Regions from separate parts of the Paenibacillus sp. FSL F4-0243 genome, predicted to be linked through region 3. Evidence: predicted binding sites of a transcription regulator. Region 3 holds the regulator's gene; each other region holds the start of a gene.
What was found. The regulator Rex, encoded in region 3, represses fermentation and respiration genes when NADH is low (regulators of the CRP and FNR family bind a similar motif). The targets are predictions, from matches to a motif close to TTGTGAAATATTTCACAA.
Positions count from the first base shown of each region.

Region 1: pflB (formate C-acetyltransferase) is a predicted target of Rex. The motif match lies at 3,296-3,313, and genes of this name have one in related genera.
Region 2: NSS87_RS02090 (flavocytochrome c) is a predicted target of Rex. The motif match lies at 2,964-2,981, and genes of this name have one in related genera.

Region 1 covers NZ_CP150151.1:5,056,541-5,063,429, reverse strand. Annotated here, with positions in the region: gene NSS87_RS22635 (ABC transporter substrate-binding protein) at 1-128, shown strand, start outside; gene adhE (bifunctional acetaldehyde-CoA/alcohol dehydrogenase) at 529-3,150, shown strand; gene pflB (formate C-acetyltransferase) at 3,403-5,664, shown strand; gene pflA (pyruvate formate-lyase-activating protein) at 5,880-6,617, shown strand.
Region 2 covers NZ_CP150151.1:461,046-467,934, reverse strand. Annotated here, with positions in the region: gene NSS87_RS02100 (ABC transporter permease) at 1-424, shown strand, start outside; gene NSS87_RS02095 (ABC transporter ATP-binding protein) at 441-1,283, shown strand; gene NSS87_RS02090 (flavocytochrome c) at 1,398-2,948, opposite strand; gene NSS87_RS02085 (WecB/TagA/CpsF family glycosyltransferase) at 3,152-3,901, opposite strand; gene NSS87_RS02080 (nucleotidyltransferase domain-containing protein) at 3,980-4,861, opposite strand; gene NSS87_RS02075 (YncE family protein) at 5,047-6,090, shown strand; gene NSS87_RS02070 (DHA2 family efflux MFS transporter permease subunit) at 6,159-6,889, opposite strand, start outside.
Region 3 covers NZ_CP150151.1:4,801,433-4,808,321, reverse strand. Annotated here, with positions in the region: gene dinG (ATP-dependent DNA helicase DinG) at 1-1,692, shown strand, start outside; gene NSS87_RS21410 (redox-sensing transcriptional repressor Rex) at 1,824-2,477, shown strand; gene NSS87_RS21405 (amidohydrolase) at 2,464-3,765, shown strand; gene NSS87_RS21400 (DUF5590 domain-containing protein) at 3,935-4,453, shown strand; gene NSS87_RS21395 (hypothetical protein) at 4,862-5,404, shown strand; gene NSS87_RS21390 (AAA family ATPase) at 5,397-6,889, shown strand, end outside.

The DNA of each region.
Region 1 (6,889 bases), 260 kb from region 3:
ATTACGCAACCATGTCCAATGTTATTCAAGAGCTGTTTTCCAAAAAAGGAACGGATTCCAAGAGCCAGCTAGAAGCAGCAGCTAAAACAGTGCAAGAGAAATTCTTTGATACGATTAAAGCGGAATAGTCTAATGCAAAAACCGGCCCCTTTGGGGTCGGTTTTTTGTTGTGAAGATTTATAAATTTATAAATCTTCAGAAATAGTGATAATCAATTGGAAATTATTACAGTGTAGGGAAATCGTAATTGACTGTGATGAAGAGAATACGTTTTTGTGTACTGATTATAGATATATGGAATAAAAAGGAGCTGAAACTTTGCTTATTAAAGTATAATTCTAAGATTTAAAGGGTTTTATAGCACATAATATGGTAAAAAGACTATAATATGATCGAATGAAAGCGCTTTGAAAACAAATCAAAAAAACTTTATACTTTGTGAAAGATTTCACTATACAAGGTGGAAATCATGTGATAAGATAAATGTGTAGAGAAAAACAACTAAAAATTGACAGGAGGACGAGGGAGATGGCAGTTAAGAACGAAGTCGCCGCCCAAGTTAAACAAGTTACCGCTGAAGAGTATATTCAGAATTTAGTGGATAAAGCAAAAAAAGCGCATGAGGCGTTCATGGCGCTAGACCAAGAGCAAGTTGACACAATCGTTCATGCAATGGCGTTGGCTGGACTCGACAAACATATGTACCTCGCAAAATTAGCCGTAGAAGAAACTGGACGCGGCGTATACGAAGACAAAATTACGAAGAACATCTTCTCAACTGAATATATCTGGCACGGAATTAAATACGATAAAACAGTAGGCGTTATTGAAGACAACGCTTATGATAGCTTCCAAAAAATTGCTGAACCCGTCGGAATTGTTATGGGTATCACACCGGTAACCAACCCTACATCCACCACGATGTTTAAAGCGTTGATTTCGATTAAGACACGGAACCCTATTATATTCGGTTTCCACCCATCTGCGCAAGAGTGTAGTGCAGCTGCTGCAAAAATTCTTCATGATGCTGCCGTGAAAGCTGGCGCTCCTGAGAACTGTATCCAATGGATTGAAATGCCAACAATGGACAAGACAAACGCATTGATGAACAACCCAGACGTTGCTCTTATCTTGGCAACTGGTGGTTCTGCAATGGTAAAAGCAGCTTACAGCTGTGGTAAACCAGCACTTGGCGTAGGCCCTGGTAACGTACCTGCTTTCATTGAAAAGAGCGCGGATATTGATCAAGCCGTAACGGACATTATTCTTTCTAAAACATTTGATAATGGTATGATCTGTGCTTCCGAGCAAGCTGTTATTATCGAAGAACCAATCTTCGATCAAGTGAAGAAAAAGATGATTGCTAATGGCTGCTACTTTGTGAATAAAGAAGAAGCTGCCAAACTGACTAGTGGAGCAATGAATGTAGATAAATGTGCGGTTAACCCAGCAATCGTAGGTCAATCCGCAGTGAAGATTGCTGAAATGTGTGGCATTCAAGTCCCTGCCGGCACAAAGATTCTGGTAGCAGAACTTGAAGGTGTAGGCACTAAATATCCACTTTCCGCTGAAAAATTAAGCCCGGTTCTTGCTTGCTACAAAGTTAAGAATGCAGATCAAGGTATCGAACGCGCAGCTCAAATTGTTGAATTTGGTGGTATGGGACATAGCTCGGCTATCCACTCCAACAATGAAGAAGTAATCATGAAGTTCTCTAACCGTCTGCAAACAGGACGTATTCTCGTTAACTCGCCTTCCACACATGGTGCGATCGGCGATATCTACAACACTAATATCCCTTCGTTGACTCTGGGCTGCGGATCTTATGGTCGTAACTCCGTGTCGCAAAACGTTACAGCAATCAATTTGATCAACGTGAAAAGGGTGAATCGTCGTACCGTGAATATGCAATGGTTTAAAGTACCTGACAAGATATATTTCGAAAAAGGCGCTACTCAGTACCTGACCAAAATGCCTGATATCACACGTGTCGCAATTATCACTGACCCAATGATGGTTAAGCTTGGATATGTTGAAAGAGTTGAACATTACCTGCGTCAACGTCAAACTCCTGTAGCTATCGAAGTGTTCTCTGAAGTTGAACCAGATCCATCGACAACTACAGTTGAAAAAGGTACTGCAATGATGAACAGATTCCAACCGGACTGCATTATCGCACTTGGCGGCGGCTCCCCAATGGATGCTGCAAAAGGAATGTGGTTATTCTATGAACATCCAGACGCAGACTTTAATGGTCTGAAACAAAAATTCATGGATATCCGTAAACGGGTATACAAATTCCCTAAACTTGGTAACAAAGCTAAGTTTGTAGCGATTCCAACAACTTCGGGTACAGGTTCGGAAGTAACATCTTTCGCAGTTATTACCGATAAAACAACTGAACAGCACACTAAATATCCTTTGGCTGACTACGAGTTAACTCCAGATGTGGCTATCATTGATCCAGAGTTCGTATACAGCTTGCCAAAAACTGCTGTTGCTGATACAGGTATGGACGTATTGACACATGCTATCGAAGCTTATGTATCGGTTATGGCGAGTGACTATACTGATGGTCTAGCTATTAAAGCGATCCAACTGGTATTCCAATACCTTGAAAAATCGGCGCTGGAAGGCGACAGAGTAGCACGTGAGAAAATGCATAACGCATCAACACTTGCTGGTATGGCCTTTGCCAATGCATTCTTGGGTATTAACCACAGTTTGGCACATAAATGGGGCGGACAGTACCACACTGCTCACGGTCGTACTAACGCGATCCTTATGCCACACGTTATCCGCTACAATGCTAAAAAACCTACGAAGTTCGCTTCGTTCCCTAAATATTCGCACTTCGTAGCTGATGAGCGTTATGCTGAAATTGCCCGTATTCTGGGATTGCCAGCTCGCACAACTGAAGAAGGTGTAACTAGCCTGATCAATGCTATTCGCGATATGAATAAAAAATTGGGCATCGAAGAATCGTTCCAACAACTGGGCTTTGATCCTAAGGACTTCGAATCCCGCGTAGATTATTTGGCTGACCGTGCGTTTGAAGATCAATGTACAACTGCCAATCCTAAGCTGCCACTGGTTTCTGAGCTTGCTGATGTATACCGTAATGCGTTCTACGGAAGATTTGATAATTAATAAATGGTTAAATAGAGAATAGGATAGTTGTGGACTTAGATAAAGGTGACAAATATCACTCGAAAGGTGATATTTGTCACAGTGTTTTTATAGAAAATAAACTAGAATGTTTATATAAACAACGGTCCCACATATGAAATGTTGATTGTGAAATTTGGAACAACCACATCTTTTGGGGATCACGAGACACGGGATCAACCTTCAAGCCCGCGATCTCTACAAATATAATAAATATAGATGGAGGGATTTAGCATGTCGGTGATTGAAAAAGAAGTAAATGAAGTGAAATCCGGTTGGAGAAGCTTTACAAAAGGTAAATGGTCCAAGAAAGTTGACGTTAACAACTTTATCGCTAGTAACATTAAGCCTTATGAAGGTAACGAAGAGTTCCTCGTAGGTCCTACTAGTAACACAACTGAACTGTGGAAGATTATTTCCCAACTGAGCAAGGAAGAAAGAGAAAGAGGCGGCGTATGGGATGTTTCCCTAGATACTGTCTCCACAATCACTTCACATGCTCCAGGCTACATTGACAAGGACAAGGAACAAATTGTAGGCGTGCAGACTGATGCTCCTTTCAGACGTTCCATCCAGCCATTCGGCGGGATCAAGATGATGGTTGATGCTACGAAGGCTTATGGCTTCGAGCTTCCACAAAACATCGTTGACATGTTCACGAACATTCGCAAAACGCATAACCAAGGCGTATTTGATGCATATACACCAGACATGAGAGCAGTACGTAAATCCGGCGTTATCACAGGTCTTCCTGATGCTTACGGCCGTGGACGTATTATCGGCGACTACCGCCGCATAGCTCTGTACGGTATTGATTTCTTGATTAAAGACAAAAAGCAACAACTAGCTGAGCTTGAAGTTGATTCCATGACAGAAGAAGTAATTCGTTTACGTGAAGAACTGTCCGAGCAAATTCGTGCACTGGGCGAATTGAAAGAAATGGCAGCTGCTCACGGCATGGATATTTCCAAACCGGCGACGAACTTCAAAGAAGCTACTCAATGGGTATACTTTGGATATCTGGCAGCAGTTAAAGAACAAAATGGTGCAGCGATGTCCCTGGGACGTGTTTCTTCCTTCTTAGACATCTATGCAGAACGCGATATTGAAGAAGGTACTTTGACTGAAGAACAAGTACAAGAAATTGTCGATCATTTCGTAATGAAACTGCGTATCGTAAAATTCTTGCGTACACCTGACTATAATGACCTGTTCTCTGGAGACCCTACTTGGGTAACTGAATCCATCGGTGGTATGGCTGAAGATGGAACCACTCGTGTTACCAAGAACAGCTTCCGTTTCCTGAACACCCTGTACAACTTGGGTCCAGCTCCAGAACCAAACTTAACTGTACTTTGGTCCGAAAGATTGCCTGAAGGCTTCAAAAAATATTGTGCTAAGGTTTCTATCGAAACTAGTGCAATTCAGTATGAAAATGACGATCTAATGCGTCCATACTGGGGTGAAGATTATGCGATTGCATGCTGCGTATCTCCAATGCGTATCGGTAAACAAATGCAGTTCTTCGGCGCTCGTGCCAACCTGGCAAAAGCTTTGCTGTATGCTATTAATGGTGGTAAAGACGAAAAATCCGGAGCACAAGTTGGACCGGAATTCCCAGCTATCACTTCTGAATATCTAGATTATGACGAAGTAATGAAACGCTTCAAACCGATGATGGAGTGGTTGGCTAAGACTTATGTTAACACTTTGAACATCATTCACTATATGCATGACAAATATTCTTACGAACGTATCGAAATGGCACTGCATGATCGCGACATTCTGCGTACAATGGCTTGCGGTATCGCTGGTCTGTCCGTTGCAGCAGACTCACTGAGTGCGATTAAATACGCGAAGGTTAAACCAATCCGTAACGAACAAGGTATTGCAATTGACTTCGAAACTGAAGGCGAATTCCCTTGCTACGGTAACAATGACGATGCTGTAGACAACATCGCAGTAGAATTGGTTGAAACCTTCATGTCTATGATCCGTAAACACAAAACATATCGTGATGCTGTACCGACTCAATCGGTATTGACCATTACTTCGAATGTAGTGTACGGTAAGAAGACAGGTACAACACCTGACGGACGTAAAAAAGGCGAACCATTCGCACCAGGTGCTAACCCAATGCACGGACGCGACAAGAAAGGTGCTCTGGCTTCACTGAACTCTGTAGCCAAACTGCCTTACTCCGATGCACAAGATGGTATCTCCAATACGTTCTCTATCGTACCTAAGGCACTAGGTAAAGACGATGAATCCTGTAAGTCTAACCTGGTACACATGATGGACGGATACTTCCATAATAACGCTCAGCATTTGAACGTTAACGTATTTAACCGTGAACAGCTGATGGACGCTATGGATCACCCAGAGAACTATCCACAATTGACTATCCGCGTATCCGGTTATGCAGTTAACTTCATCAAGTTGACTCGCGAACAACAAATGGACGTAATTAACCGTACTTTCCACGGTTCAATGTAATTTGTTTATATTTATAAAGATCTTTCATTGAGATATGCACTAAAATATTTGCAAGGAATTACCGCTCTTGTTTCAAGGGCGGTAATATCTTGTTCAAGAATCATTAAAATTTTAAATTTTACGGTCGCGATTAAGGAGAACACAGTCTTAAGGGCAGGGATTCTTCTTCGTGAAAGATGGACTGTTAGTCAGTCCTGGAGAAAGGATGACATCCTATGATTAAAGGTCGCATACACTCCTTGGAAACCTTTGGAACCGTTGACGGACCTGGTATTCGATTTGTCTTATTTATGCAAGGGTGCTTGCTGAAATGCCAGTATTGCCATAACCCTGATACTTGGGCTTTAGATGAAGGTAAGGAAATGACTCTAGAAGAAGTGCTTTCGGAGATCGAGCCATATTTAAACTACTATCGTTCATCCGGTGGTGGGTTAACTGTATCCGGCGGAGAACCAACTTTGCAGGCACAATTTGTAAAACAGTTATTTACGGAAGTTAAGAAGCGTTGGAATCTGCACACCACATTAGATAGTAATGGTTATAACGAAGGTGACAAGATTAATGACTTATTGGATGTTACGGACTTGGTGATGCTCGATTTGAAGCATATTGATGAAGAAGCACACATTAAGTTAACTGGTAAATCTAATGATCGGACCTTGAAGCTTGCACGTTGGCTGTCAGATCATAACCGTAAAATGTGGATTAGACATGTATATGTTCCAGGTATTCATGACCGTGAAGAGGACCTTATCAATCTAGGTCGTTATATTGGAACCTTAAATGGCGTTGAGAAATTTGAAATCTTACCTTATCATCAAATGGGTATCTATAAATGGGAAATGCTCGGTAAGGCTTATGAATTGGATGGAGTGCCATCCCCTACGGATGAAGAAGTTCAGCGGGCGTACCGCTTAGTCGAAGAAGGTCGTAAGCAGACAGCATTGGTATAATTTATACCTACATTAAGTGGAGCCGTTCCTTCAGTGATTTACTGCTGAAGGAACGGCTTTTTTTGTTATGAGGGACGTCTGATGTCATTTAAAGGGGTAATTTTGTATTTTCGCTTTAAAAAAATGATATATTTACAGTTGTTAATTAACGAGTTGGAAATACGTTATGATATATATTGTATCATTACATTGAGTTTTTATGATTATTTTCAAAGTATATGTATGGTTAAATCACGCTATAAAGCTTTTAATCGTAATTATTACTGAAATTA
Region 2 (6,889 bases), 2.6 Mb from region 3:
CTGGTTTGGCTTCGGCCTTTTGCCCAAAATCGTGCTGATTACACTGGTATGCTTCTTCCCGGTAGCTGTCGCTGCAATGGGCGGCTTGTCTCAAAGTGATCAGGTCATGATGAATTATATGAAAATGGCTGGCGCAAGCAAGTGGCAAATCTTCACCAAGCTGGAGCTCCCGTCTTCTATCCCGGCACTATTTTCCGGTGTGAAAATATCTGCTACTTATGCGGTTATGGGAGCCGTGGTCGCTGAGTGGATTGGCGCGGATAAAGGGATTGGCTATTATATGCTGCTGCAAAAATCGGCTTACCGTACGGATCGGATGTTTGTCGCTATTGTTATTATTGTGCTCCTTAGTCTTGTGCTTTTTGCGATTATCGCCTTGCTCGAAAAATGGTTAGTTCGCTGGAAACCGCGCCGTAACTCATAGAAAGGAAGATGCCTGTATGTCTCAAGCGACGCAAATAGAGCAAAGAACAACTGAAAACACAAGCTCTCCTGAAGCTCATACTGCACCACCTGCTCTTGAAGTAAGCGGCATCTCCAAGTCCTTCACCCATCGTCGCCGCGAGACGAACGTGCTTAACAACGTCTCTCTTAAGGTAGAGCAGCAAGAGTTCGTTTCGATCGTCGGTCCTTCCGGCTGCGGAAAAAGCACCTTATTCCATATGATCGGCGGACTAGTGAAGCCTGATGCAGGAACGATCCGCATGAGCGGCAAGGTCGTTACAGGTCAACGTGGTGAAATCAGTTATATGCCGCAGCAGCCTGCGCTTTTTCCTTGGCGAACGATTGAAGATAATGTACTGCTAGCCGGAGAAATTAAAGGCGCTCTGCAGGATGGAGCTCGTGAAGAAGCGCGCCAATGGCTCGCAAAGGTTGGCTTGAATGGATTCGAACAGGCTTATCCGCATATGCTGTCTGGCGGGATGCAGCAGCGTGCTGCTTTTCTCAGAGCATTGCTGGCTCCGCAGGAGTTGATGCTGCTCGATGAACCTTTCAGCGCACTGGATGCACTAACTCGCAGTGAAATGCAGCGCTGGCTGCTGGAGCTGTGGGAGGAGAATCGCCGCTCCGTGCTATTCATTACCCATAACATCGAAGAAGCGTTGCTGCTCTCGAATCGTATTTATGTATTCTCGGGTCGCCCTGGCTCCATCCTACATACTGTTGATGTGCCATTTCCACGGCCACGCCGCGATGAGATTACGGATTCCCCGGAATTCCTTAAACTCAAACGCCAGCTGTCACAGTGGATGCGAGAAGAACAAGCTAAAAGCGAGAAGTAGCTTTTTGAATAGAGGTCACTCCACTCACTTTAAACGAGAGATTAAACAAAGAACCGCCCGGGCTTCAATTAGCCCAAGCGGTTCTTTTGTTTTAACCAGAATAGCAGTTAAATCTTATTGTGCTTGTACAAACTCAGCAGATTTAACCCCTGCTTGACGGCCGAAAATAATGATTTCTGCTACAGAGTTACCGCCGATCCGGTTTTGACCGTGCAATCCACCTGTAACTTCACCAGCCGCATACAGGCCAGGAATAGCAGCGCCGTCTTTATTTAATACTTCTGTGTTCGTATTGATCTTCACGCCGCCCATGGTGTAATGAATCCCTGGGGCGATCTTAATAGCGTAGTAAGGACCCGCGGACAAATCGTTGTCCATCCCTGTTGTTCTGCCGAATTCAGCATCGTTCTTGTTCTTTACCGCGCTGTTCCAAGTATCAAGTGTCGCTTTTAGCTTATCGGCTGGAACACCGATTTCTTTCGCCAATGCTTCGATGGTATCCGCTTGGATTACGAAGCCCATTTTGTCATATTGTTCAATTGCTTTCACGCGTGATTTGACGCCGGAATCAAAGACAAGCGTTGCCGCTTTTTCAGGAAGTGCATTGATCGCTTCGGTAACTTTATCACGTGTAGTCAATTCGTTTACGAACCGTTTGCCTTCGCTATTCACGAGGATAGAACCTTCGCCGCGTACAGCTTCCCCGATCAGATAAGATTTTTCTTGTTGAACTGTTGGGTGAACCTGGATTTGATCCATATCAACGGTGGTTCCGCCAAGTGCCTCAATCATCTTGATGCCGTCGCCGGTACTGCCGATTTGGTTAGTCGTTACGTATCCTTCCAGATCAGGTCTAACTTTTGAAATCATATCCATGTTGGATCCAAAACCACCTGTTGTTACAACAACTGCCTTCGCTGTAATGGTTTTTTCATCAGCTTGGTTAAAGAGTACTTTGACACCGTTAGCCTTACCGTCTTTTTGAGTAATTTCTTTAACATCCGCGTTCACAAACAGTGGAATTTCTTTTTCTTGTACGTTTCTAACCAATCCTTTGACAAGGTATTGGCCTACCGCAGAGCCGTCTTCTGGACGGTGGGTGCGCTTTTCGCTCATGCCGCCTGTGATCGTAATATTGTTCAGCTTGATTCCGATCGAATCCAACCAATCGATTGCACTTGCGGAATTGTCAACGAAGAAACGAAGCATCTCTTTATCGTTCGTGTCATGGCCGCCCTTTAGTGTCTCTTCATAAAACTTATCATTGCTATCTTCAATGCTTTGCTCTTTTTGAAATTTCGTTTGGGAAGCGTTCATTCCTGAGGAGGATTTACTTGTATTCCCACCTGCAACCGGCATTTTTTCTAAAATAACAGGGTTCAAGCCTTTGGCCTTAGCTTCCAGTGCAGCAGACATTCCTGCACCACCAGCACCAACAATAACGATATCATAATTATCTTTTAATTGATCCAGTGGTGTGTAACTAGCTTCTGATGCACCTGATACGGCTTCCGTTTTATCATTTTTGGCCGTCTCATTTACCTTACTTTTGTTCTCGTTGCCATTACTATTACCTGCGCTGTTGCTATTACTGTTACCGCAGCCTGCGATTACGAGCATGACAGAGAGAATGAGAATGAGAGCAGTACTTGTTGTCTTCTTCATCTTTATAACGCCCCTTTGTGAATGTTTTCACATTTATAATAACGCAAAGATGCTGTTTTGGGAAGTTTTTTATGTAATTAGTTATGGTTACTGTTACATTTCCATGAATATTTTCATTTAAGTTTTCATAAAAATTCTTACTTTCAATATTTCCTCAGCTTACTACTCAAAAAAAGCCACCCTTTCCAGGGCGGCCATCTGCTTTATTTCCTAAGCATAGCTCGATACACGAATTTAGGAAGAACTGCTTGCCTGCGCCAGCGCGACTTTTGTCCTTTGGCCACAGGTGCGAATAAGAGTCGATGCAGCCACTCCAAATTGAATTTCTTCCATATCGCAGGGGCTGGAGTCACTTTTCCCGCTATAACATCCAAGCTTCCCCCCACGCCAAACACAACCTTAACCTGAGAAAGCGCCTGTTTATGCTTATAAACCCACTTGTCAGAGTATGGAGCCCCCATCGCGACAATCAGGAAATCTGGCTGTGCGTGCTGAATCTCTGCCACAATGGCCGGTTCCTCTTCTTTAGCAAGAAAACCATTATGTCTTCCGGCAATTTTCACATTCGGATATCGCTCTGTAATCTTTTCGACCGCTTTACAGCTGGTATGCTCATCCGTGCCTAAGAAATAAAAGCTCCAGCCCAGCTTATTCCCTTGTGCGAGCAGCTCAAGAAGTAGTTCATACCCCGTAACTCGTTCAGCTATAGGGTCACCTTTTCTTCTCGATGCCAGCACAATGCCAATCCCATCAGGAGTAATCAAATCTGCCTCATGGAGTATGGTTCGAAGCAGCTCATCCGATTGGCTTGTTATCGTAATTTCCGGGTTCGCCGTAATCAAATGAAATAGCTTCGGTTCTCCGGATTGAATATGTTTTGTTAGATGAAGTGTTGTCTCGTTTAGTGTTAGTTTTGAAAAAGGAACGCCTAATATAGAGACTGTCCCAGCCATTTAATCACCTCTTACTGAAAAGTTCATTCCAGTATACCTTACCGTAATCAAGAAGGATAGTCAGCGTCATTACTCTGTTTATTCCTCCAAAAACTTCCACCACTCTATTAACCAAGGTTCATCGATCCCTCGCAGGCGGAATTCCTCCAAAAGTATCTTTCGAAATTGTTTTTCCATTTTGACAAAATTATTGTCCTCCTGGTGCATGGGAGCAAAGGATTCATCCTCTCTAAGATAACTCCAAAAATCGCCTGCACACTCCAAAATCTTTCGACCTACGACCGTTTGCTGCGCTACGGGAACAAGCCATTTGTCATAGGGATACGGATAACCTTCAATAGTGATTGCACAGCGTAAAGCCTCTTTATAAAGGGAAACCGCTAAGAACAAGATTGGAAAGGCGTCGCCACGAACTACAGGATTATCTAGACTTCTGGCATAGCTTCTTAGCTGTATGTATGAATTCTTACGAAATTTCATTAGTACTTCAGATTGGAGTGGAACATAGGAATGAAAAAGTGACTTCAGATCCAGCTGATCGTAGTAAATATAGGACACCGATGCATTCCACAGCCATTCCATATCCCCGCTCATTAAAGCTTCTTTGATATCAGATATTTTATGGAGTGTATAATGCCCTGTCTTCCCACTCGGAAGCCTTAAATCCATAAAAAAACTACTGTGCTCCGGAATCAGCCCTGCTTCCTCGAACCGATGATTAATACTGTTGTAAGACTCATCCTCACAAATAATGATTATATCTACATCCGACTGCCCATCTACCACCCCGAGTGCGGTCGATCCATCTAGGATAATGCTTACCCTCTGACGATCTTCTTGCAATAACGGATGATTTAGGATCTCTTGCGTAATGAACTTTCCAATCTCCTCTAGTAATTCGCGATGAAGTAGCAACTTATCAGGTGTTAGTAAAATATCCGACAATACTGATTTCATCATCGTATCCATCAGCCTCCAATCGATCTCAACCCCCTTGTAAATATAGCGCTTACATTTAATCTGAAATGTGGATTTGGGAATATCATTCTATACTCTAGAGATACATCTTGCAACGATATATAGTACCCTTTTGCCCTTGCCCAAATATAATGAATCATCTAGTCATTTGAAGAGGGGGTTATATCATGGCGTTACCCACCATCATAACCACAGTTCCTACATCCGTACCTGTCGGAGATATTGAGGTAAATCCCATCACCAATCGGGTATACTTCGTAAATCCTAACACTACAGCCGGAACTGTTGGTGTATTAAGCACCCTGACCAATCGGATCATTGCAACCATACAAGTAGGTAGATTTCCGCTCAAGCTTGCCATCAACCCAAGAACAAACCGTGTGTACGTCACCAACTTCCGCGATGGAACGGTATCTGTAATTAGCGGACGGACAAACCGTGTAATCAAGACCCTCCAAGTGGGCAGGAACCCTGATAGTGTTAACGTTAATGTTCGAACGAACCTGATTTATGTGTCGAGTGCCTCTGGCATCGTAACCGTCATCGATGGCAGATCGAACTGCATTCGGACTACTATCCAGATCGGCGGCCGCCCTTCCGCTATCGTCATTAATAAACGTACCAATCGCATTTATGTAACGAATACTATAAACAATTCCGTATCTGTCATTAACGGTAGTACACAAACTGCAATAGCAACCATCAAGGTTGGCAACAACCCAGTAATCACACCTGCGCTAAATCCGATTACGAACCGTATTTATGTAGCGAACAACTTAAGCCGCTTTCTTTCCGTGATCAATGGCCGCACCAACAAGCTCCTCAAGAATGTACAGCTTGGACGGTTACAAAGCGAGGTCATCCTTAATCCGCTTACAAACCGTGTTTACGTGTCCAGTGCTCAACAGGTTAAACAAGGGAAGCTTTTTGTGCTTAATGGAAATACCAATAAAGTGATTGCAACTAGAGTGTTATCTTCCTCCTCCAGCACATTCATCAACCCGATTACAAATCATTTATTTGTCAGTAATTTCAATAAGAACAGAATGTCCGTGTATAACGCCAGTACGTTTAAAAGAATCGCGGTATTCCCCTCCGTAACAGGCGTAAACATCGCACTTAATCCACTAACGAACAGGTTATATGTCGCAAACGACAATACCATCACAGTCATTCAGGATGGTCCAAGATTAACACATCATTATAAGTAATCTTTACTTTCTTATATTTGCAAAAAAAGGCGCTTCACCTATAAGGTGAGCGCCTTTTTGAATATAGACTAATGCGTTGTAACCTGCTTAGCAGCTACTTTCTTTGCAGTCACTTTCTCTTCTGCCGTTTCCTTAGGCTGTACACCTCTTTTAATAAAGAAGGCTAGAATAAATGCAATAATCGCTACGCCTACAGATACCAAGAATGCATCGTTAATTCCTTCAATAGTAGCTTTCGCAATGACTTGATTTTGTATACCAAGCAATTGGTCTGCCGAAGGTTTAGTCGTTAATTTACTTACAGCATCAGCGACCATATCTTTCACATGTGAAGTGGTACTGTTAGACATAATGGTTACGAGTAGTGCCCCACCAATCGCCCCTGATACTTGCTGAATCGTACTGTTCATGGCTGTACCATGCGGCGTATATTTGGCTGGGATAGAATTCAAACCATTGGTCATAACTGGCATCATCACCATAGAGATCCCGAACATTCTCACAGAATATAGAATCATGAGTGTCGAATATTTAGTCGTTTCAGTCAGATCACTAAAGAAATACGTACTAATCACTACAATCGCTAGACCGATTAGCGCTAATACCTTACCGCCGAATTTATCGAACAATTTACCTGTGATTGGAGACATAACACCCATAATTAAAGCACCAGGCAACATTAGAAGTCCCGAATCCAGTGGTGAAATCCCTCTAATATTTTGCAGGTAAATCGGCATTAGCATCATCGCTGAGAACATTGCCATATTCAGTGTAATCGAAATCGCTGAGGATAAAGCGA
Region 3 (6,889 bases):
GGAGATGACGAAGAGCTCAATCTAAGTGGACGTGGCGGAGATTTTTGGGAGACGGTGGCAAGCGATACCGATTCTTGTCTGGGTCGCTCGTGTCCTTGGTTCCGTAAGTGTTATTATCATCGGGCTAAGCATGAAGCTGGTATTGCAGACGTGGTCATTACGAACCACTCTAAGCTTTTCGCAGATGTTAAGGCTGGGCATCAACTACTTCCGGCTTATGAACATCTTGTAATAGATGAGGCCCATCATCTGGAGGACGTGGCTGGCAAGCATTTAGGCATGCATATGAAGCATTTCACGGTGGCACATACACTATCGCGTCTTTATAAGGATAGTCGAAATGGCCAACTTCCTACACTTCGCCAAATGCTTCAGTCATCAGGCAGTGAGGAAGCTTCTGAATGGAGCGGAGTGATCGATAGAATCTATCCGGACCTTCTTACCGTAAAAGAAACCTGGGATCTGCTTAGTGATAAACTATTCAGCCTCTTGCCGGAACGCAGCGATGCAGCGGCGGGAGAAGCCGGCCAGTTAGTCATGCGGCTACTTCCTACCCGTAAACCGAAAGATTGGGATGAATTGGTTGCTTTAGAGAATACTATGAATCTGACATTAAGCGAAATTATCCGTAAAGGTGATAAAATGCTTAATGAGATGCGAGATCAAGAAGGTCAATCTTCCTCAGATAGCCTAGTTACCGATATTAGCGGCTTATTTAAGGATTTAGCTTCTATACGTGAGCAAGTACGGTTTTTTATGGGATTAAATGATGAGAATGTAGTATATTGGCTGGAGGCGAATGGAAATTATCGCAGTAAATCGCTACAGCTGTATGCCGTTCCTGTTGATGTTAGTAATCAGCTTAAGGAGCTGTTTTTCGACAAGAAGAAAAGTATCGTACTAACTTCGGCGACACTCTCTGTGGATAAATCTTTCCAGTTTATGATTGATAATCTCGGACTTAATGAAGCTGCGGAAGAGGGGCGTCTGATGACATCACTCCTGCCTTCTCCCTTTAAGTATCGGGAGCAGGCGCTGTTAGTTATTCCGCGGGATTTCCCAAGTGTGAAGGGGAGTGTAGGCGATGCCCGATTTGTCGATACACTCGTACAGTCACTAGCAGAAGCAGCTATTACAACACGTGGGCGGATGCTTGTCCTGTTTACTTCTTACAAGATGCTACGCCAGGTTTATGATCCTCTGAAAGAGGCTCTAGCCTCACAAGAGATCACGGTGCTAGGTCAAGGCGTGGAGGGGGGCAGCCGTAGTAAGCTGATCCGCCGTTTTCAGGACAGTGCAGCCTCTGTGCTGTTAGGAACAAGCAGCTTTTGGGAGGGTGTAGATATTCCGGGTGAAGCATTAACATGCTTGGCTATCGTGAGGCTTCCATTTCAACCGCCGAATCACCCCCTAGCGGAAGCGAAGTCTGAGTTATTACAAGCCCAGAAGAAGAATCCGTTCATGAAGTTGTCTGTTCCTCAGGCAGTTATCCGCTTTAAGCAAGGATTTGGAAGACTGGTGCGGACAGCGCAAGATCGGGGTATTGTTATTGTGTATGACACAAGGGTGATCGAATCTCACTATGGGAAGTATTTCCTGTATTCGTTGCCTGGCCCGAAAATGGAGCATATGCTTACGGATCAAATGGTTCCTCGAATAGCGGAGTGGTTGGAGGACGGAGGCGTTTCTTGAAAAGGGCGTCTTCCCTCTAATTAATCACTCTACAATGAAGGGCGGTATAAGAATACCGCTCTTCATTGAGACGAGGTGCAGAAATTTCGATAGGATTTGAACAGAATATCACTTAAATTAGGAGGTAAATTATGAAATCGGATAAAATATCAGAAGCCGTTGTTCGCAGACTTCCTGTGTACTTGCGTTTCCTGAATGATCTCCAGAAACGTGAAATATTAACCGTTTCCTCACAAGAACTAGGACAAAAACTTGATTTGAATCCTGCTCAAATTCGTAAAGATTTAGCTTATTTTGGAGACTTTGGTAGAAAAGGTATCGGGTATGACGTAACTTATCTTATTGAAAAAATCCGTCATATTCTGAAGCTGGATCAACAATTGAATGTGGCTTTAGTAGGTGCCGGTAACCTTGGACATGCATTATCTAATTACAATGCTTATCTGAAAGATACTATGAAGATTACCGCTATATTTGACTCCTATGCACCTAAGGTAGGGCGGAAAATTAACTCTCTTACCGTTCAACCGATGGAGGAGCTTGGTCAGACGGTTCGTGAGCAAGGTATTCGAATTGGGATCATTACTGTGCCTGATTCAGAAGCGCAGAATGTAGCAGATATTCTCATTGAGTCTGGCATTGAGGCGATTTTGAATTTTGCACCAGTGATTCTAAAAACACCATCGAATATCCGGGTTCATGCTGCCGATTTTACAACGGATTTGCAAAGCCTTGCTTATTATTTGAAAGACGGAAAGGAAGAAACCGGAAATGAAGAGCAGTAAAACGATTATTAAGGGCGGGCGTTTTCTTATTCCGGGAACGGATGAGCCGGTTCTGAATGGATATATGACTATTGAAGATGATTTGATCACTTACATAGGAAAAGAAGAGCCTTTAATGGAAGATGATGTACAAGTTGTTGATGGCAGTCGTCTGCTGTTTATGCCAGGTCTGGTAAACACACATGGCCATGCGGCAATGTCATTGCTTCGTGGTTATGGAGATGATTTAGCACTTCAGGTGTGGCTTCAAGAGAAGATGTGGCCGATGGAAGCGAAATTCACTGGAGAAGATGTATACTGGGGAACCTCCTTGTCGGTACTGGAAATGCTAAAAGGTGGTACTACAACCTTCTTGGATATGTATGATCATATGGATCGAGTAGCAGAGGTAGTCGAATTATCAGGCATTCGTTCTGTACTGATGAGAGGCGTAATCGGATTATGCCCAGAGGAAGTACAAAATCACAAGCTTGCGGAAGCGATTTCTTTTGCACGAAATTGGCATGGTAAGGCTGATGGTAGAATTACGACGATGATCTCGCCACACGCCCCATATACTTGCCCACCGGACTTCTTTGTTAAGTTTGTTCAAGCGGCACATGATTTGGATTTACCGATGCATACCCATATGTCCGAGACCAAACGCGAAGTGGAGCAGAATGTGGTGGATTACGGACTTCGGCCTGTAGCGCATTTAGAGAAGCTTGGAATGTTCACACGTCCGTCTATTGTTGCACATGGCGTTCATTTGAATGATGAAGAGATCGAGATACTGGCTCGTCATGATGTAGGCGTGTCTCATAACCCAGGAAGTAATCTGAAACTGGCTAGTGGAGTGGCTCGGGTTACGGATCTTCTAAAGGCTGGTGTGAAGGTATCACTGGGTACAGATGGTGCGGCAAGCAATAATAACCTGGATATGTTTGAAGAGATGCGTCTTGCAGCCCTCATCCATAAAGGTGTAAGTGGTGATCCGACGGCTGTTCCAGCTCCGGAAGCGCTGCGTATAGCTACAGAGTATGGCGCAAAGTCTATCTTTTTAAATGATGTGGGTAGACTCGCTGTTGGCATGAAAGCGGACTTTATCGCGATTGATATAGACCAGCCGCATTTGCTACCACACACAGATCTGTTGTCTCATGCTGTATACTCTGCCAGTGCCAAGGATGTTGAGCATGTATGGGTGAATGGTAAACAGGTTGTAAAACATGGAGAATGTGTAACGCTAGATGAGGAAGCAATCCGTCGTAAGGCGCAAGAATCATTTGATGGACTGCTTAAACGGTAGTCTAAGATCATAACGAATAACTGAAAGGCTGTGACTTTCTGCGATTGCAAAGTTACAGCCTTTTGTGTTTCTGATAATTAGATCATTGAATTGGATATGAAACTTTGGATAAACACACAGGTGTGTTATATAATCAAAAAAGATATATTACTAGAAAGGGAGCTGTACCTTGAAGAAAAGGAAAAAATGGATCCTCCTGGGGTCAGTTCTGATTCTGCTCCTTCTGTTTGGACTTATCCAGTTCTATGCTTATATTATGAAAGATCAATGGAACGAGCGAGATATCGCTAAGGATGTCGCTAAAACCAGTGCTGGTCTGACAGAGGTAACCAAAGCGCAGAAATCCGTGTGGGATGAAAATGCGGTGTACTGGGTCTTAACAGGGAAGAATGAAGCCGGGACCGAGTTGATGGTTTGGGTACGTTTTACTGTAGACGGGAAGTTTGCTGAAGGAACCGACGCAGTATATGCTGAAGAACTAAGTAAAGGGACCTCTGAAGCGAAAATGCGTAGCCTTATAAAAGCCGATCTTCCGGACATCAGCATTGAGCGGTTGTTGCCAGGAGTATATAACGGGGAGTATGCTTGGCAGCTTTTTTATAAACAAAGCGGTCGATATTATTATCAATTTTATCGGTTCTCGGATGGGGCTCAAATGGGTGAAGGTTACAGTTTACCTAGCCGCTAAATTAAACAAAGGCATTATAAGAGAAACAAGCGGACCATTTATGGTTCGCTTGTTTTTTAAAATGACATATTATTTGATATACTATTAGTACACGAACTGTGATATACTATAAGAGTGGATTTATATATTGGGATTTAAAGATTCATACGAAAAAAGGTCTGTTATTTTAAGAGTAACAGCCCTTTTTTTGTCGAATTAAATCAATAAATTAAATAAAATGGAAAGAATTAAAAAATAAAATTTTAAATATCTTCACACTTTTTTTCAATATAGTATATACACCTGTGATATACTACTGTTTGTAATTAGAACAGTGTTAGTAGAACGTCAGGCTCTGGTGAGCTCTTAGCAGCTATGACTTTGGATCATTCTGTTTACATTTTTTCATCTTTGAGAGGAGGACGTTTCTTGAAATTACGTCTTGTACCTGTACTGATAACGTCTCTACTGTCGGCTATGCTATTATTCGGAGGATTCTTTTTATATCGTCAGTTTGCTTTACAGGAACCGCTCCAAAAGATTGTAACCGGATTTGAGGGAGTAAATACTTCACATATTAGTATTAACCGCGATGAGGTCACTTTGAAACTTGATTTGCAGCCGGGCACGAATTTACGTGATCTAGTATCGTATGTATCCAAAGAAGGAAAATCAGTGATTGAAGGACGTAAACTTAAACTCGATGTGGAGCAAAATTCAAGTGAACTATTGGATGATTACTGGGATAAAGCGATGTTCTCTGTAGCTGAAGCCATGGAGAGCCGTAAATATACGATTATACCTACAGAACTTGATAGATTGAAACAGCAAAATACGGAATTTAAAGATGTGATAGCATCTACTGATATCGACGACAACAATGTGTACGTAAGCTTGAGTAATGGAAAAGAAAGCAAATTTATTATTTTGCCGCGAAAACCTGCGACCTTGGGGGTATGGAATAATGCCTAAGTACCTTAAAGAAATTTTACTCGGATTTATTCCTGTACTGTTTATTTTCATGGCTTTTTTAGGTATTAATATATTCCCGATTGTTATAGCAGCTGGGATGCTCACTGCACTACTTATAATTGCTCATTTGCGTGGTGGGCTTACAGTGAACGCTGGTGCTGGAAAGAAACGCAAGAAGGAAGGACCTTCAAAGCTCACTTTTGAAGAAATAGGTGGGCAAGATAATGCGAAGCAAGAGCTTCGTGAGGCACTTGATTTTTTGATCCGGCATGAGGAGATCAGTAAATTTGGGATTCGCCCTTTGAAAGGGATTCTACTCACTGGCCCTCCAGGAACAGGTAAGACCCTTATGGCCAGAGCAGCTGCGCATTATACAAACTCTGTATTCGTGGCTGCATCAGGCAGTGAATTTGTAGAAATGTATGTAGGTGTCGGGGCCGGCCGGATCCGCGATTTGTTCAAGGATGCTCGTAACCGTGCTGTTAAGGAAAATAAACAGAGTGCCATTATTTTTATTGATGAAATTGACGTAATTGGCGGTAAACGTGAAGGCGGACAGCAGCGTGAATATGATCAGACCTTAAATCAGCTGTTGACTGAGATGGATGGTATTTATAATAACGAAACACCGCGTATTCTACTGGTAGCTGCAACAAACCGGAAAGAAATGCTTGATTCGGCATTGCTACGTCCTGGACGCTTCGACCGTCATATTCAAGTGGACATGCCTGACAAAAAGGGCCGCAAATCGATTCTGGAATTGCATGCGAAGAATAAACCTCTTCATCCAGATGTGAGTCTCGACAAAATTGCTGAAGAAGCCTATGGCTTTTCCGGTGCTCAGCTTGAAAGTGTCATGAATGAGGCTGCGATTTATATGATGCGTGAGGACTTGACGAAAGTTGAGCAGCGGCATCTGTCGATGGCGATTGACAAGGTAATGATGGGTGAAAAAACGGATAGAGAAACAAATCACGAAGAGAAAAAGAGAGTCGCCATTCATGAATTGGGACATGCCATCATGGCAGAGCTCCTTCGTCCCGGAAGCGTTAGTCAGGTTACGCTGACTCCGCGTGGGCAAGCCCTTGGTTATGTGCGACATAATCCTCAGCAAGAGCAGTATTTGTACACCAAAGATTATCTCGAAGATCAGATTATGATTGCACTTGGTGGAGCAGCTGCTGAAGAAATGTATTATGGTGGACGAAGCACAGGTTCACGCGGTGATTTCGATCAGGCGCTGAATATTGTGGAAACGATGATGAAGTCAGGTTTAACTTCGCTGGGTATTGCTAAGCTGGAAATGGTTACCACTGAAGAGCTTATGAAGGAAAATAGTAAGATATTGGATGAGCTGATGACGCGCACTCGTGAGCACCTTGAAAAGCAACGAAATGTATTTGATTACTCTCTTGACATTTTAATGAAGGAAGAAGTACTCTCTGGAGAGCAATTTCGATGTCAATTTCGTGACAGCGTCCTTTT